3 regions of the Marinomonas sp. 5E14-1 genome follow, and region 2 is predicted to be linked to each of the others. Evidence: predicted binding sites of a transcription regulator. Region 2 holds the regulator's gene; each other region holds the start of a gene.
What was found. The regulator FliA, encoded in region 2, starts transcription of late flagellar genes. The targets are predictions, from matches to a motif close to CTAAAGTTNNNNNNNNNNCNGCCGATA.
Positions count from the first base shown of each region.

Region 1: the regulator FliA is predicted to act here: its motif matches at 3,646-3,672, upstream of flgM (flagellar biosynthesis anti-sigma factor FlgM).
Region 3: the regulator FliA is predicted to act here: its motif matches at 1,796-1,822, upstream of ABFY09_RS02195 (flagellin).

Region 1 covers NZ_JBDXMW010000002.1:136,085-141,416, forward strand. Annotated here, with positions in the region: gene flgC (flagellar basal body rod protein FlgC) at 1-328, opposite strand, end outside; gene flgB (flagellar basal body rod protein FlgB) at 334-726, opposite strand; gene ABFY09_RS02260 (protein-glutamate O-methyltransferase CheR) at 937-1,773, opposite strand; gene ABFY09_RS02265 (chemotaxis protein CheV) at 1,834-2,763, opposite strand; gene flgA (flagellar basal body P-ring formation chaperone FlgA) at 2,904-3,596, shown strand; gene flgM (flagellar biosynthesis anti-sigma factor FlgM) at 3,711-4,025, shown strand; gene ABFY09_RS02280 (flagellar protein FlgN) at 4,061-4,540, shown strand; tRNA gene ABFY09_RS02285 (tRNA-Arg) at 4,674-4,748, shown strand; gene arsH (arsenical resistance protein ArsH) at 5,012-5,332, shown strand, end outside.
Region 2 covers NZ_JBDXMW010000002.1:3,747-9,078, reverse strand. Annotated here, with positions in the region: gene flhF (flagellar biosynthesis protein FlhF) at 1-862, shown strand, start outside; gene ABFY09_RS01655 (RNA polymerase sigma factor FliA) at 976-1,713, shown strand; gene cheY (chemotaxis response regulator CheY) at 1,757-2,149, shown strand; gene ABFY09_RS01645 (protein phosphatase CheZ) at 2,159-2,941, shown strand; gene ABFY09_RS01640 (chemotaxis protein CheA) at 2,954-5,200, shown strand; gene ABFY09_RS01635 (chemotaxis response regulator protein-glutamate methylesterase) at 5,227-5,332, shown strand, end outside.
Region 3 covers NZ_JBDXMW010000002.1:121,626-126,957, forward strand. Annotated here, with positions in the region: gene ABFY09_RS02195 (flagellin) at 830-1,714, opposite strand; gene ABFY09_RS02200 (HD domain-containing phosphohydrolase) at 2,192-3,754, opposite strand; gene flgL (flagellar hook-associated protein FlgL) at 3,776-5,086, opposite strand; gene flgK (flagellar hook-associated protein FlgK) at 5,091-5,332, opposite strand, start outside.

The DNA of each region.
Region 1 (5,332 bases), 130 kb from region 2:
CGTTCGGATAGAACACATACCCTTCTTCATTTGCCATTGGGTGATCTGGCTCGTATCTAGGCTGTAACGGCGCATCTGATTCAACAATGCCATCTACTTTTACACCCACACCAGCACCACTATCATCCATGCTGGCATTACTCCAACCAAACTCACGCATACTGTCATTCATCATTTGCGAAAATACAGGTTTACGAGCACGATAGGTTTGATCTGCTGAGCTAGCAACACTGTCTACATTTGCCATGTTACTGGCTACTGTGTTCAAACGTACTGTTTGAGCACTCATTGCAGATCCAGAAATTGTAAAAATATTACTTAAAGACATCGTAATTAATTCCCTGTAAGCGCTTTTTTCATGCCACTAATTTTTCTATCCAAAAACATAAAGCTTGTATCGAACTGTAAGGAGTTTTGCGCATATTCCGCTTGCTCTCTTTGCATATCGACATTGTTTCCGTCTAAAGAAGGTTGATTAGCGTTTCGATACAAAAGCGCATCGGAACCTGACGAAAAACCTTCTCCTGATATATGCTTAGAGTTTGTACCCGCTAATTGCAGTTTGTTACTAGCATCGTTAAGCATAGAATCAAAGCTGATGTCTCGCGATTTGAAGTTAGGCGTATCGGCGTTAGCGATATTATTAGCAAGCACTGCCGCTCTAGCACTTCTAAACTCTAGCGTCTTATCGTGTCCTGCAAATGCACTCGCAAAAGATATAGCCATTAAACCCTCAAATTAAAAACATCATAAACTAAATAATATAAAGCAATTATGATGCCAAAATAAAATTAACATATAATTCAATAGGTTATAGTTTTTATTTAGAGGAACGGCAAAAAGCGGCAAACCATAAACAAGGAAAACAAAGACAAAAAAACCCACCCTAAAAAATTAAGGCGGGCTTTTTAATAAGGCTTTTGCAATATTATAAGATTATAAGGCTTTAGCCTTGTAAACAATACCAGGATGACATTGTACAATCTCAAAGTAAGCTGAAAGACCACTCAACGCTTCTGAACCACCTAAGAACAAATAACCTCCGGGTTTTAAAGCTGCATGCATTCTTTTCAAAATATCTATCTTCAGATCACCAGTGAAATAAATCAGAACATTGCGACAGAAAATAACATCGAACTTACCCAAACCAGCAAATGAATCTATTAGATTCAAATAACGAAACTCCACTCTAGAACTCAAGTGAGACTTTATCTTCCAAGTTTGTTCATTGATCTTGTCAAAATGGCGTTTCTGAAAGTCTGCCTCTAAGCCACGAGCGATCGCTAAACTGTCATACTCACCTAGTTTTGCATGCTGAAGTATATTGGTACAGATATCTGTCGCAATAATTTTCTCACCAGCTTTCATCACACCTGGACGAGAAGCCTTAAAGTCTTCAATCACCATACTAATAGAGTACGGTTCTTGACCTGTAGAAGAAGCAGCAGACCAAACTCGCAAAGGAGTTGAAGACATTTCAGGTAATATCTTTTCTTTTAAAATAGTAAAAGGATGAGTATCACGAAACCAAAGTGTTTCATTGGTTGTCATTGCATTGACGACTTCTTCTTTAAGTTTTGCATTACCAAACTTTTCAAGTGCATCAACCAATTGCTCAATTTTAGTAAAGTTTTCTCGCTCTAAAATTCGCCCTAAACGGCTAGCCACCAAATATTGCTTATTATCGCTAAGGGATATACCACATACCTTTTGAAGGTATTCCTTAAACCTAATATATCCATTAGGTGTGATTACATTTGTACTACTGAGCATTAAAACTCCATATATGGTAGAAGCCCATTAAATAAAACCAACCGAAAAGGAGCCTACCGACTATTCCGTTTGAGCCTGTACTGTTTCTATTGCTAATCGAGCCAACTCATCTGGCTGAAATTTTGCCAAAAAGCCATCTGCCCCAACTTTCTTTACCATCGCCTCGTTGAAAACACCACTTAATGATGTATGAAGCAGGATAAATAAATCTTGTAAGCGGCTATCGTTCCGAATCGCGGTTGTTAGGGTATAACCATCCATTTCAGGCATCTCAATATCTGAAATCACCATGGAAAATACCTCTGTAATATCTTTGCCTTCAGCCACTAGACTTTCAAGATGATCAAGCGCTTCACGACCATCATGCAAGACAGTTGTCTCAAAACCCACCTGCTCCATACAACGCTTAATCTGTTTACGAGCAACAGAGGAGTCATCTACAATCAGAATGTGGTGTTTTTTTGCATTTTCTTGAACGCTATCATCCACAATGCCAGCAGATATATCCTGACGGGTTGGCGCCACCTCAGAAAGAATTTGCTCAACATCGAGGATTTCAACCATCTCTTTCTCTACCTGACATACAGCTGTCAGATAATTATCATTAGACAAACCTTTTGGTGGTGGCTGAATATCACTCCAGTTCATATTTACGATTCTTTCTACGCCACGCACCAAGAATCCCTGTATACGACGATTGTATTCAGTAATTATGACAAAGCATTGATCAATATTTTCAATCGGGCTTGCACCTGTCGCCAATCCTAGGTCTAAAATGGGAATTGTTCCGCCACGAATATGAGCCACACCTCGAACAACATGTGAGCTATGAGGCATAGAGGTAAGTTTAGGGCATTGAAGAATTTCCTTCACCTTAAAAACATTGATACCGTAAAGATGCTTACCGTTTAAGCGGAATAATAACAGTTCTAGTCGGTTTTCACCTACCAACTGCGTACGTTGATTAACAGTATCCAAAACTCCAGCCATAAACGCCTCCAAAATGTGCAAACATCATACTGAGGTATCACCTCATAATTGTTAAGTTACATCATCCAATGATAAAGTGATTTATCAGATTTTACTAACTATCTTATTTATAACGTAATAATAAACAAAGAGAGCTAATCATGCGAATCATAAGGCTAACAATAGCCTTCTTTTACTTCCAAGCAAGTTTAATATTTGCAGAATCTATTGAAAAGCAAATTAATCACTACATAAACCAAGTAGAGATACCTCGATTACTAGAAATATATCCAGAAGCCGATGTTGCCGTTTCTTTGAATAACCTAGCAGCATTAAATTATTTACCTATCTGCGAAGCTGGCACCATTATAGTTACAAATCAAAGGCCTGAGGCCGATAAGCGCACAACTTATGAAGTTAGCTGTGATTCACCTGTATGGAAATCCTACGTACCAGTTACTCAATTCATCACTATTCCAGCAATCAAAACTATTTCCCCCATCAATCGAGGACAAGAAATAAACAAAACTAACACGGGTGTTGGCGATGTTGATATATCAACTTTAAGAGGCCAAGTTTTTACGGCAAAGAATCCACCTTACGGCCTGATTGCCTCACGCAACTTACGCATCAACACCTATATAACAGATAATTTGACCAACCAACCGACCTTAGTTAAAAAAGGCGACCTAGTGCTTATTACAGCAAGCAATGGGAACATTATAGTCAAGATGAACGGTGTTGCTTTAGAAAACGGCACAAAAGGACAACAAATACGTGTAAAAAACACCAGTTCTGAACGAATTGTATACGCCAAAGTTGTAACTAGCAGTGAGGTTCTTGTAAACTATTGAACATAGACACGTTGGCATACAATTAATTCTTTTTTATTTTTGATTACCACTAAAGTTTTTAGAGACATAGCCGACAATATAGACAGGCAAATCATAAAAGGGCGGAAAAACCCAATGGCAATACATTTAACAGGTCTATCAAACCAAGGCACCATCACTAAAAGCGAACGTTCGCAGAAAGATGATGTGGCAGGGAGCGCAACTGAAAAACAGAGCGCAGTAAAAAGTAGCGGAACGTTAGCTGATGACACAGTAAAATTAAGTGGTACAGCACAAACACTACAAAGCCAACAGTCTAAGATCGGTGACTTACCAGATATCGATATGGATAAAGTGGAACAAATTAAAAAAGCCATTTCTGCAGGTGAATACAAAATAAATAGCCAGCAGCTAGCGAACAATATGGCTTCTATGGATTCTCTTTTCTAAACTGTTAATCACTTAGGTTTTAAACGGTTTAACTTATGATTCCAATTGCATCCATATTTACCAGAAGCAAAGAGACTCTCGAAAAGCTCTCTATGCTTCTGGATGACGAGCGCCTTGCTTATAGCGCCTCAGACAGCCAAGTAATCATAGATCTATCCGCACACAAGCAAGCTTTGCTTGATGAAATGAACCAACTTAATGAGAAAAGAGTAAACATGCTCATTAAGTTCGACATTATAGATAGAAAAAAACCAACCGAAGAAGAGTTTAAGAACTGGTTAGACCAACAAGACAGCTCTATGGATGACGTTCGTCTACTCATGAGGGAATGTGAAAGCCTACTTAGAACCTGCAAGACAAAAAACAACACCAACTCTCGCATTCTAAATACACTGCAAAAACGCAACAAACATTTATTTGAGCTTCTACAAGGCCATAGTGGAAAAAACAAAGTGTATACTGCTCGTGGCTCGACTCGCCCAATCAGCAGTAAACAAACACTGGGCAAGGCTTAAACCAACTTAGTTAAATCTAACAATACCTTTTCTCACTACTCCTTTTACAAGGAAAAATCCTCTTTATAAACAATTAATTAACAATCATTAGGTTTAACCCAAAAATGAAAAATGATATAGTCACTCGCGAAGTGTCTCTGTAGTTAAATGGATATAATAGACCCCTCCTAAGGGTTAGTTGCAGGTTCGATTCCTGCCAGGGACACCACACTCTTGTAAATACCCTCCTCTCTGCGCTATCAAAAACTTCTCTGAGATTTCATTTACTTATCTTTCAAATCAACAACAGCAAAAAACTGACATATCTAAGGTTTATAGTTATCAGTCTATCGGGTTCATTTAATCTACCTAATGAAAAAGCATTGACCAAACAAACAGCATATGTGAAATTTCATATATTGTTATTCATATATAAAGCCAGATTCAAATTACTGATTATTTGAACGGCTACACCCAATAGAAGCACCTAACATGAATCTGCCTAACATCAACAAAGACTCTTTCCACCTTCCTGATGTGGATAAAATGAAAACCTCTTCACTTCCACACAAACCTCGAATATTGCTTTTATACGGCTCATTAAGAGAACGATCCTTCAGCCGTTTAGTCGTTGAAGAATGTGCAGAACTACTTAAAGCTTACGGTGCCGAAACACGTATTTTTGACCCTCAAGGTTTACCTCAGCCAGACACAGAAGATGAATCTCATCCTAAAGTTAAAGAATTGAGAGAATTAATGATTTGGTCAGAAGGCCAAGTTTGGTGCTCACCAGAGCGCCACGGTTCAATGACC
Region 2 (5,332 bases):
AAATGTTCGAGTTATGTTGGATCGTCGTCAGCAAGAAGAGGGCCGAGCGGATGCTAAGGTTGGTTCCGCTGAGATTAAAGCTCGTCAACAGCTACAGGGGTTAGGTTTATCTGATTTTGTTGTTTCTAGACTGATAGATGATATTGATCTAAAAGGTCGAGAAGACGATTGGAATCGATTGCTTGCGAATTTAGCAGACTATATACCTGTACGTTCTAGCTCTAGTGAGCTTCGAGGTTGTATTGCCTTTATGGGGCCAACAGGCGTAGGTAAAACCACCTCTATTGGTAAAATTGCGGCTCAGCATGTTTTAAAATATGGCCCTGATGGTGTGGTTTTAATAACAACGGATACTTATCGAATTGCAGCGCATGAGCAATTAAAAACATTTGGCCGTATTTTAAATGTTCCAGTTGAGGTGGTAAGTGAATACTCAGATTTAAATGACGTTTTGGCAAAATATGCGGATTACCCGTTAGTGCTTGTTGATACAGCTGGTATGAATCCAAGGGATTCTAACCTTGAACGTCAGCTTCTAATGATGAAACGTGCGAGACAAAACTTGAAGAAACTTTTAGTCTTGCCTTGCACTAGTCAAAGGCAAGTATTAAAAACTGTTGTTGAAATTTACTCTCAAGTTCAATTAGATGGTTGTGTTTTAAGTAAATTAGATGAATCTGCTTCTCTTGGAGAAGCCATTAGTGTGGTAATCGAAGAAAGCTTACCTGTTGTTTATATTGCCGACGGCCAACGTATCCCTGATGATATTGAACCTGCTCGTGCGCATAATTTAATTAGTCGAGCGGTTTATACGGCTGAACATTATAGTCAACTATATGGCTCATTAAAATATGGCGGGTAGAAAGGTATGGTAGTTAGTAAAAATATGTTATTACTGAAAGCGCTGCGTCAAACAATGTAGTACAGTTAGTTGACGCAACTAACTTAAATAGTGAAGGTTGCCTAGAATATTTTATGCAGACCAAGAATGGATATAATACATACTCAAAAAAAGCGACGCTTTCAATTGATGCGATTGTCGAACAATATGGGTATTTAGTAAAAAAAATCGCATACCATTTACTGGCTCGTTTGCCTGATAGCGTGGATGTCGATGACTTGACTCAAGCTGGTATGATGGGGTTGATCGAAGCTTATAAACGGTTTGAATCGACGAAAGGGGCCAGCTTTGAGACCTATGCTGGTATTCGCATTCGTGGCTCTATGATGGACGAAGTTCGGAAATCTGATTGGGCACCTCGTTCTGTGCGCAGAAATGGTAGAGCAGTCACTAATGCCATTAAAGAATTAGAAGCGACTCTTGGTCGTGAAGCAGGCGATACTGAAATAGCTGCACATATGGGAATAGGGATTGATGAATATCATGAGATGATACAGTCCTCTATGTCGACCCAGTTGTTTAGTTATGAAGAAATGTTGGATTCTGACACGAATAATTTGGAAAGCTCAGAGTCTGAATTTGAAAACTCTCCTTATTCACTTGTTGAAGAAGTTGGTTTTCAAAGTGAATTAGCAAAAGAAATAGAAAATCTTCCAGAAAGGGAAAAATTAGTATTATCTTTATACTATAATGAAGAGCTGAATTTAAAAGAAATTGGTGCTGTACTAGGTGTCAGTGAATCAAGAGTTAGTCAGATACATAGCCAAGCGGCTATGAGGTTGCGAGCTCGACTAAGTAATTGGCGAGATTAAATTATGTATTATGGAATATTACCTTTAAGGTGTGGAGGTTGCATTGGATAAAAATATGAAAATCCTAATTGTTGATGACTTCTCGACAATGAGACGAATCATCAAAAATTTGTTACGGGATTTAGGGTTTACCAATACAGTTGAAGCAGATGATGGAACGACAGCGCTGCCGATACTTCAAGCTGGGTCTATTGATTTCCTTGTGACGGATTGGAATATGCCGGGCATGACAGGAATTGAGTTACTTCGAGCAGTGAGAGCGGATGAAAAATTAAAAACGATTCCTGTTTTAATGGTAACGGCTGAAGCTAAGCGTGACCAAATTATTTCAGCTGCTCAAGCTGGTGTAAATGGTTATGTTGTTAAGCCTTTTACTGCCGTCGCTTTGAAAGAAAAAATTGAGAAAATATTTGAACGAATAGACGCTGCGAAATAGGAATTTTGGATGTCAAATGAATTGGGGTCTGGACTAGTGGAATTTGAAAGCCTAGTTAAAGATGGTGCTGTAGAGCTTCAAAAACATATCGAAGTCGGAGATTTTGATGGTGCAATCAAAATAATCCAAGAGTTAAGTGAAGCTCGACATAATAGCTTTTATAATGAAGTGGGTTTTTTGACGCGAAGTCTTCATGATGCCATTCGTGATTTTCAGGTTGATTCAATGGATTTGGTGTCAGGAGAAGGTGAAGCCACAACCAAAATCACAGACGCTTCAGATCGACTGAATTATGTGATTGAAACAACCAGTGCTGCCGCTAACAAAACCATGGATATGGTGGATGGTAGTGTTCCTGTCGCCAGTGAATTACAAATCCGAGCTAAAGAGTTGCGTAAAGATTGGGGGCGTCTAATTCAAAGAGACTTGACGCCACAAGAGTTTCGCGATTTGTACAAGCGAATTGATGTGTTTTTAGCATATGCTGATGAAAGCGCAACAACCTTGCATTCAAACCTCAACACGATTCTTCTAGAGCAAGGTTATCAAGATCTAACCGGTCAAGTAATTGCTAGAGTGAATGATTTAATTCGAGATGTAGAAGAAAAATTAGTACATCTCGTCGCTGTTGCTGGACGCGTTGATAGTATCTCCGGAATTGAGCACCAAGAGAAAGAGTCTGATCACGATGATACTCGTGGTCATGGCCCAGCTATTAATAAACAAAACAACCCAGAAGTATTGAATAGTCAAGACGAAGTAGACGACTTGCTATCAAGTCTTGGTTTCTAGAAGGGGCTAAGGATGAGTTTTGAAGTCGATGAAGAAATTTTACAGGATTTTTTGGTAGAAGCTGGAGAGATCTTAGAGCAGCTTTCTGAACAATTAGTAGATTTAGAACAGAACCCTGATGATAAAGCATTGCTTAATGCAATATTCCGTGGTTTCCATACGGTAAAGGGTGGTGCAGGATTTCTACAGTTAACTGCTTTGGTTGACTGTTGTCATTACGCTGAAAACGTTTTTGATATTTTAAGGAATGGTCAGCGTAAAATAGACTCTGATTTAATGGACATTGTTTTACAAGCACTCGATGCTGTAAATGAAATGTTCGATACTGTTCGTTCAGGTGGTGAGCCTGAACGAGCGTCCCCTGAATTAATTTCGGCATTAAGTGCCTACGCTACACCTCCAACTGAAGAAGAGTTGGCTGGAGCGGATGAAGATGAAGGCGTTGAAGAGTCAAGTGAACCTGCCAAATCTGATGACACTACAATTGATTTAGATGATGAAGATCAAAGTTCTAATGCTTCGGGTGAAGAAGTTGATATTTCTGATGATGAATTTGAGTCTTTACTCGATGCTTTAGGTGATACTGACGCTTCTTCTGATAATGAGCCTAAAACTGATGCTAGTGATGACATCTCAGAAGATGAATTTGATACGCTTCTGAATCAGTTGCATGGTAGCGGTGCTCCAGGTATTTCTGATGATCCAGTGGTTGAAGAAAAGCCAGATTCAGCTGCATCTGATGAAATTACAGAAGGTGAGTTCGAAGCCTTGTTGGATAAGCTTCACGGCGAAACGGATTCATCTTCTAAAGATACTAAGAAAGACGAAAGTTCTGAGCCTTCCCCTGATGTACCTGCTGGTTCAGGTGATCTAATAACGGAAGATGAGTTTGAGTCACTCCTAGATACTTTACAAAGTCAGAAAAAAGAAACTGAGAAAAAAGTAGAAAAGCCTAAAGAGCCAGAGAAGGCGAAAGCTAAGGCAAAGCCTGCGCCTGAAAAGCCTGTAGCACCTAAACCAGCTACTAAGGCGAAGCCTGTAGAAGCTGATGCTGAAAAAACTAAGGAAAAAACTGTTAATGCACCTGTTACACAGGAAGCAACGGTTCGTGTTGATACTAAACGCTTAGATGACATTATGAACATGGTTGGTGAGCTTGTATTGGTTCGTAACCGTCTTGTTCGATTGGGCCTTCAAAGCGAAGATGAATCGATGGGTAAAGCAGTATCAAATTTGGATGTTGTAACAGGTGACTTGCAAAACGCGGTAATGAAGACGCGAATGCAACCAATTAAAAAGGTTTTCGGTCGTTTCCCACGAGTAGTTCGAGATCTTGCTCGAAATATGAAGAAAGAAGTAAACCTTGTCCTACGTGGTGAAGATACAGATTTAGATAAAAACCTAGTTGAGGCGTTAGCGGACCCTCTTGTTCACTTGGTGCGAAACTCTGTAGACCATGGTGTTGAAGGGCCTGATGTTCGTGAAGCAAATGGCAAACCTCGGGTTGGAACGGTTATTTTATCTGCAGAGCAAGAGGGTGATCATATTCTGCTATCCATCGATGATGATGGTGCTGGTATGGATCCCAACTTCCTAAGAGGTAAAGCTGTAGAAAAAGGCTTAATGGACACGGATGCTGCTGATCGTTTATCTGATGATGAAGCATTTAATCTGATTTTTGCGCCAGGTTTTTCTACAAAAGTAGAAATTACAGATGTTTCTGGTCGTGGTGTTGGGATGGATGTGGTGAAAACCAAAATATCTCAGCTCAATGGTACATTAGATATTAAATCTGTTTTAGGGCAAGGTTCACGCTTCATTATCAAAGTACCGTTAACTCTTGCGATTATGCCGACATTGATGGTTACATTGGCTGATCAAGCCTTTGCTTTCCCTCTTGTGAGTGTGAATGAGATTTTTCATCTGGACTTGAAAAAAACCAACATTGTCGATGGGCAACAAGTGGTTGTTATTCGTGGTAAAACATTGCCAATTTTCCATCTGAAGAGCTGGTTAGTCAAAGGTAGTGGAAAAGATGATTTACCTTCGGAAGCTCATGTTGTTGTTGTGCAAGTCGGTATTAATGAAGTGGGATTTGTTGTTGATCAATTAGTTGGTCAAGAAGAAGTGGTTATTAAACCACTAGGTAAAATGTTGCAAGGTACTGCTGGTGTTGCAGGTGCAACCATAACAGGTGATGGTCGTATTGCTTTGATTCTAGATGTCCCTAGTATGCTTAAAACATACGCATCAAAGTAATATGACTTCCATTTAGAGGATGTAATATGCCTGTAAAGGTGCTAGTTGTAGATGACTCCGGTTTTTTTCGTCGTCGTCTCGTTGAAATTTTTGAAGCAGACCCTCGCCTTACTGTAATAGGTACCGCGAATA
Region 3 (5,332 bases), 120 kb from region 2:
CACAGAGACGCAGGCAAACACTTACATTTCACGATCATGCAAAAGCCTCACAAAAAAGACCTAGATTTGTCGCGTACTAGTATTGGTTCTGCAAAAAACTGCGCTTTGCAAACATCACTTCCATCAAGGCAAGCGGACTCATTCATCGGAATGTGCTTTTTAAAACACACCCAAACCATTAGATGTAAAAAGCTCTTTAGCCCTCGGCTAAACATGCTCTTACGCTTCCATGATTTTTCTTAACCATCTTTGTCTTATGAATAATCTGTACTCCAATTTTTTTAGCATTAGCCAAAAGCACAACACCTTGTTGTAGCCAAGCTTCAGCAATAAAATATTTTTGTGGGCTCAAATAGCCAAGAACGCGCAACATTCCTCAAAATGAAACATGGCACTCGCTCAAAGACCTTCCCCCTTAAAACTGCTTTTACTGGTCAACTCGCCACCCCTTGGCTAAAACAAACAAGTGATGAAAAAGTGTTGCTTCAATAAAAAACTCTAAGATTCTTCTTACCGTTACGTTGCATAAGAAGTTCATATCAAAGTCAGCCAAGGGCAAAAAAACGGTTACCTTTCTTAATCAACCTAACGCCATAGCTCTCTTTGATATAAACCTCACTCTTCCCTTTTCTCCTTTAAAACATTCCCTAAACAGTGGAAAAACCAATATTTAGGTAAAAAAATGCCGGGTGAAAAAATCCACCCGGCTTAAAAGGCACCTCTAGGAGAGAGAAGTAGCCTGATTCCCGAGACAATACTCGAATATTTTGAATAAGCAGCAGTCTAGTGCTGCTTTACATCATCCTGTTTTATTTAATTATTTATCAAATTAGTTCCCTAAAAGAGATAACGCTGTTTGTGGACGCTGGTTTGCCTGAGACAGAACGGTACTACTCGCCTGTTGCAAAATTTGCGTACTTGTTAGATTTGCAGTCTCCGCTGCAAAGTCAGCATCTCGCACTCGAGCTCGAGCAGCTGAAACATTCTCAGCAATGTTACTCAAGTTAGTAATGGTTGAACTGAAACGGTTTTGTATCGCACCTAACTCTGCTCGCTTATAGTCCACCGCTGCAATCATCGAGTCGATAATCGCGATCATACTTTGCGCGTTTACTATCGTTGATACAGATGCCGTGGTTTCACTCACTTGGGAAGATGCCTGGTTTGATAGGCCAGACATGGTAAAACCATTATTTGCCTGATAATCAATCGAGTTATTTGGCCCACCAAACTCCATCGTAAAACTGATTGTTTGGTTTGCATCCGCACCTACCTGGAATATCCCTTCATAAGTACCGTCGAGCAAGTTAGCACCACCGAATGTTGTTGTATCAGCGATTCGATTAATCTCTTTAGATAGCTGCGCCATTTCTTGCTGTAGTGCCACACGATCTTTGTCTGAGTTAGACCCGTTTGCCGCCTGAATAGACAAGGTACGCATACGCTGTAGCATGTTAGTTGTTTCGTCTAAGGCTCCCTCTGCCGTTTGCGCTAGAGAGATACCATCGTTTGCATTTCGTACAGATTGGTTCAAACCATTAATCTGTGAGGTCAAACGATCGGAAATTTGAAGACCCGCAGCATCATCTGCTGCACTGTTAATTCGACGACCAGAAGATAAACGTTGAAAGGACGTATCAAGGTCTCGACTGGAGTTATTCAACATACGCTGAGCGTTCAGCGAGGACACATTAGTATTTACGTATAAAGCCATTTTTTCTCTCCTAAAAATATTTTATTATCGAGACAACCTTTTGATTTAATTATATATTTGGTTTTTGTCTCTTATTAAAGTTATCGACACCTTAGCGTTGACCTTTAATATTTTTTTTGATTTTTTTCATGTTTCAAAGCTTTCTAAAACATAAAAAAGCGTCACTCAAAGTTATCGTGCAAGAGGTCAATAACTTTAAAAATAAAGGCAAAAAAAAGCGTAAATAGATGAAAGAAATCAAAATGCGAAAAAAACTAAGAAAAAACACATAGAACACTAAAGTTTTTAGAAAATCGGCCTCAATTATCAGCTCAAAAAGCGGACAAACTGATCGAAAATGAGACTCTATAAGAGTAGAAATCACAGAAAAGAAAAACGCAAAAAACAAGTTTTACACAAAAAGTAAGACATAAACGATGAACGGTGAACGGTGAACGGTGAACGGTGAACGGTGAACGGTGAACGGTGAACGATGAACTATGATATGTGATCGATAAATTGCAACTTCAGAGACTGAGGGTCAACTTCTTTCTCTATCACCACTTCAGTTCTCAAATTAGCAGACTTATTCAATTCAATATCTGACGGCTCAATAAAGGACTTATTCGTTAGACTGTAAACTTGGCGCACTAAAGAAGGCTGAAAAGCTTTATTTAATGTCAGAACAAAACCAACTCGGCCATTCGATAAGGCAACACAAGAGCCCACTGGTACACTGCCTATATGCTTCAGGAATACACTCAATAATTCTTTATCGAATGCCAAGCCTGATTCATCGCGCATTTTCCTCCAAGCCTTAATCGGCCCCATAGAAGGCTTATGAGGTTGCTCGGAAGTCATTGCATCATAAGCATCAACAATGGCCGCAATCTTTCCATAAACGGAAATTTCTTTATCCTGCTTACCTTCAGGGTAGCCAGTGCCATCCATTTTCTCATGGTGGTCATACAGCATTTGGTAAACTGCTTTTGGAATACCTTCACACTTTTGCAAGATTTGTTCACCAAACTGTATGTGTTTGCGAAACAAATCAAATTCCCCAGAAGTCATCTTTGTTGTTTTAGACATCATTGCACTAGGTAAGCGGAAACGCCCTAAATCAAACAATAAGGCACCAAGACAAATAACCTCTATATAAGCGTTAGAAAGTTTCAAAGCCTTCGCAAAGTGAACTCCAAGAACTGCCATTCCCATAGCATGTTGCTCTAAATAGATAGAAGCGTCTTTGATATGGCGAATTGCCATTAAGGAAAAATTATTGCGTGTATGAGATTCAATTAGACGACGACAGAATTTCATCAGCTCAAGTATCTCTAATTGTTCACCTCGCTTGAACAACTCAACTTGCGCTGATAACAAGAGGTGCCCATCTTTGAACAACTTAAAAGCTGTTACTGTTTCACCATCAAATGAGGTTGGAATATATTTACTTTCGATATGCTTTTGTTGAGCTGTAGATGCCTTTATATCATTTCGGGTCACTTCAGCTGAAAGTTTGAGAGTTTCTGACGCTGATACTTCAGAAATATTTTCTGCTTCTGTTTCATTGCTCATACGAGCTTTATAGCTAAGAATATAATCTCTAGTATGTTCGTTTAGTTCTTGTCGAAGATAACGAAATAAACTCTGCTTTCTGGTGTGCTTCGTACGTAATTCTTTGGTATTAAAACCAGGCTGAAGTTTTTTTAAACTTTTAACAGAACGTCCTGTAGCAATAGACATACACAAGAAAAGAAACCGCTCCTCAGCATCATACAAACGCTCACGGCGGCTATTTAATAATTTATGATCATTAGCGTAATAAGGGTCATAAGGAAGGAAAGAAGCATCTAGTGTAGAACTTAAGATATCAAATGCCACCTGCCTCATGGCAATACTGACCACTCGTTCTTTTCGGCCATGCAGCCCAATCAAGGTTTTCACGCGCTTACTGTTTAATACTTTTAGCTTGATTTCCATAATATCGAGTATTTCATTGATATCAAAATACCCAACATTAATATCAGCACCAAAGCATGACTCTACATTAAACGCTGGCATTGCCTACCCTATATCCAAAACTTACATTTGATTAAACAGTGACAAATTACTAATACGAGAAAATACTTTTTGGGAAGCAGTTAGTGCAGACTCTTTCATAGACAATTCTGTAGCTGCCTCAGAAATATCCAAACCACCAATTCGGTCTTGAGCTGTTGCATTTGATAACTGATTGGCAGAACTAAACTCTTCTCTATCTTGAAGCACATTCAATCTGGCCCCCACATTAGAGCGCCCTTCTCCAACCATTTGCTGAGCATTATTAATGCTGGTTGTGGCATCAAAAAACGCTTGTTCACGCTCTTCAGATGTGGAGAACTTATTTTTTAGAACATCAAGAGTATCATTGATCTCATTCAAAACGTTATCACGCCTTGGCTGATCTAAGGAAATATCCACTGCAGAGCCAGGCTCACCTCTTAGAATAAATAACATACCGCCAAAGGTAATCGGCTTACCGGCAGTATAAGAACCAGATAAAACGGTCTCACCGTCATTATTCACAATACTGTAAGTACCAGGTGTTCCATCAAACGCTCTACGCCTTTGCTGATCCTCTCTCTCATCAGAACCGACATAAAGATAGTCATTTAAATCAAAATCCTCACCTTCCTCAAGCACTGGTAAGGTTGTCAAAAAATACCGGTTAGCGTCAGGGTTTTCTGGATCATAATGATCTTCCATAAATTGATCAAAATCACCTTGGTTTTGTACTTTGGCTGATAAAGAGACATCCCCAAGAATCAAATCAGAAGTAAAAGATCGGTTCGTCCAGATATCCTGGAACAGTTTCTTTCCTGAATCTGTAACAGGTATCCTCATACCTTCTGAGATTTGTGCAAACTTTTGCCCTTCATTCCCTGTCCATTCGTAACGCCCATTACTACTAAGGACAAAAGGAGGCCCTAACGAATCTGTGCCAGCAAAGATATATGTACCATCTGCACTTCTTGCATTCATCAGTTCAGCCATAGTTTCTGTTATCATTGAAATCTCTTGCGCTATGGCTTCAAGATCTTCTTGGGTATTAATATCATTTTGCGCCTGTATAAAAAGCGTACGCACTTCGTCAAGCGAATCATTCAAACTGTCTAGCGCAACTTCTTGATACTCAAGATTGCTGGTTGCCATCTTCATTGCATCATCGAACAACTTAAGCTTATGCGAATCAGCTTGGTACATTAATACTTGACTAGCACCAACAGGATTGTCACTCGGCTTCACAATATCTGTTTGCGCTCCGATTTTTTCCTGAATATTCAAGATTTTTTCATTAGCCTGACCAATAGCTCGACTCGATTGACTAAAGATTAAATTATTTGTCACTCGCATAAACTTACCTCATTATCCCAAGCAGTGTCTCAAACGTGGTACGAGCTGCCGTCACTACTTGCGCAGAAGCTGAGTAAGATTGCTGATATTTAAGCAAGTTGACAGCCTCTTCATCTAAACTCACTGCGGACAACCTATCTCGACGAGCCATACTATCATTCATAATAATTTCACTCGACTCCGCATGCCCAGCCACTTCAGCAGTTTTACTTCCCACATAGGCGATAAAGCCTGCAAATGATTTAA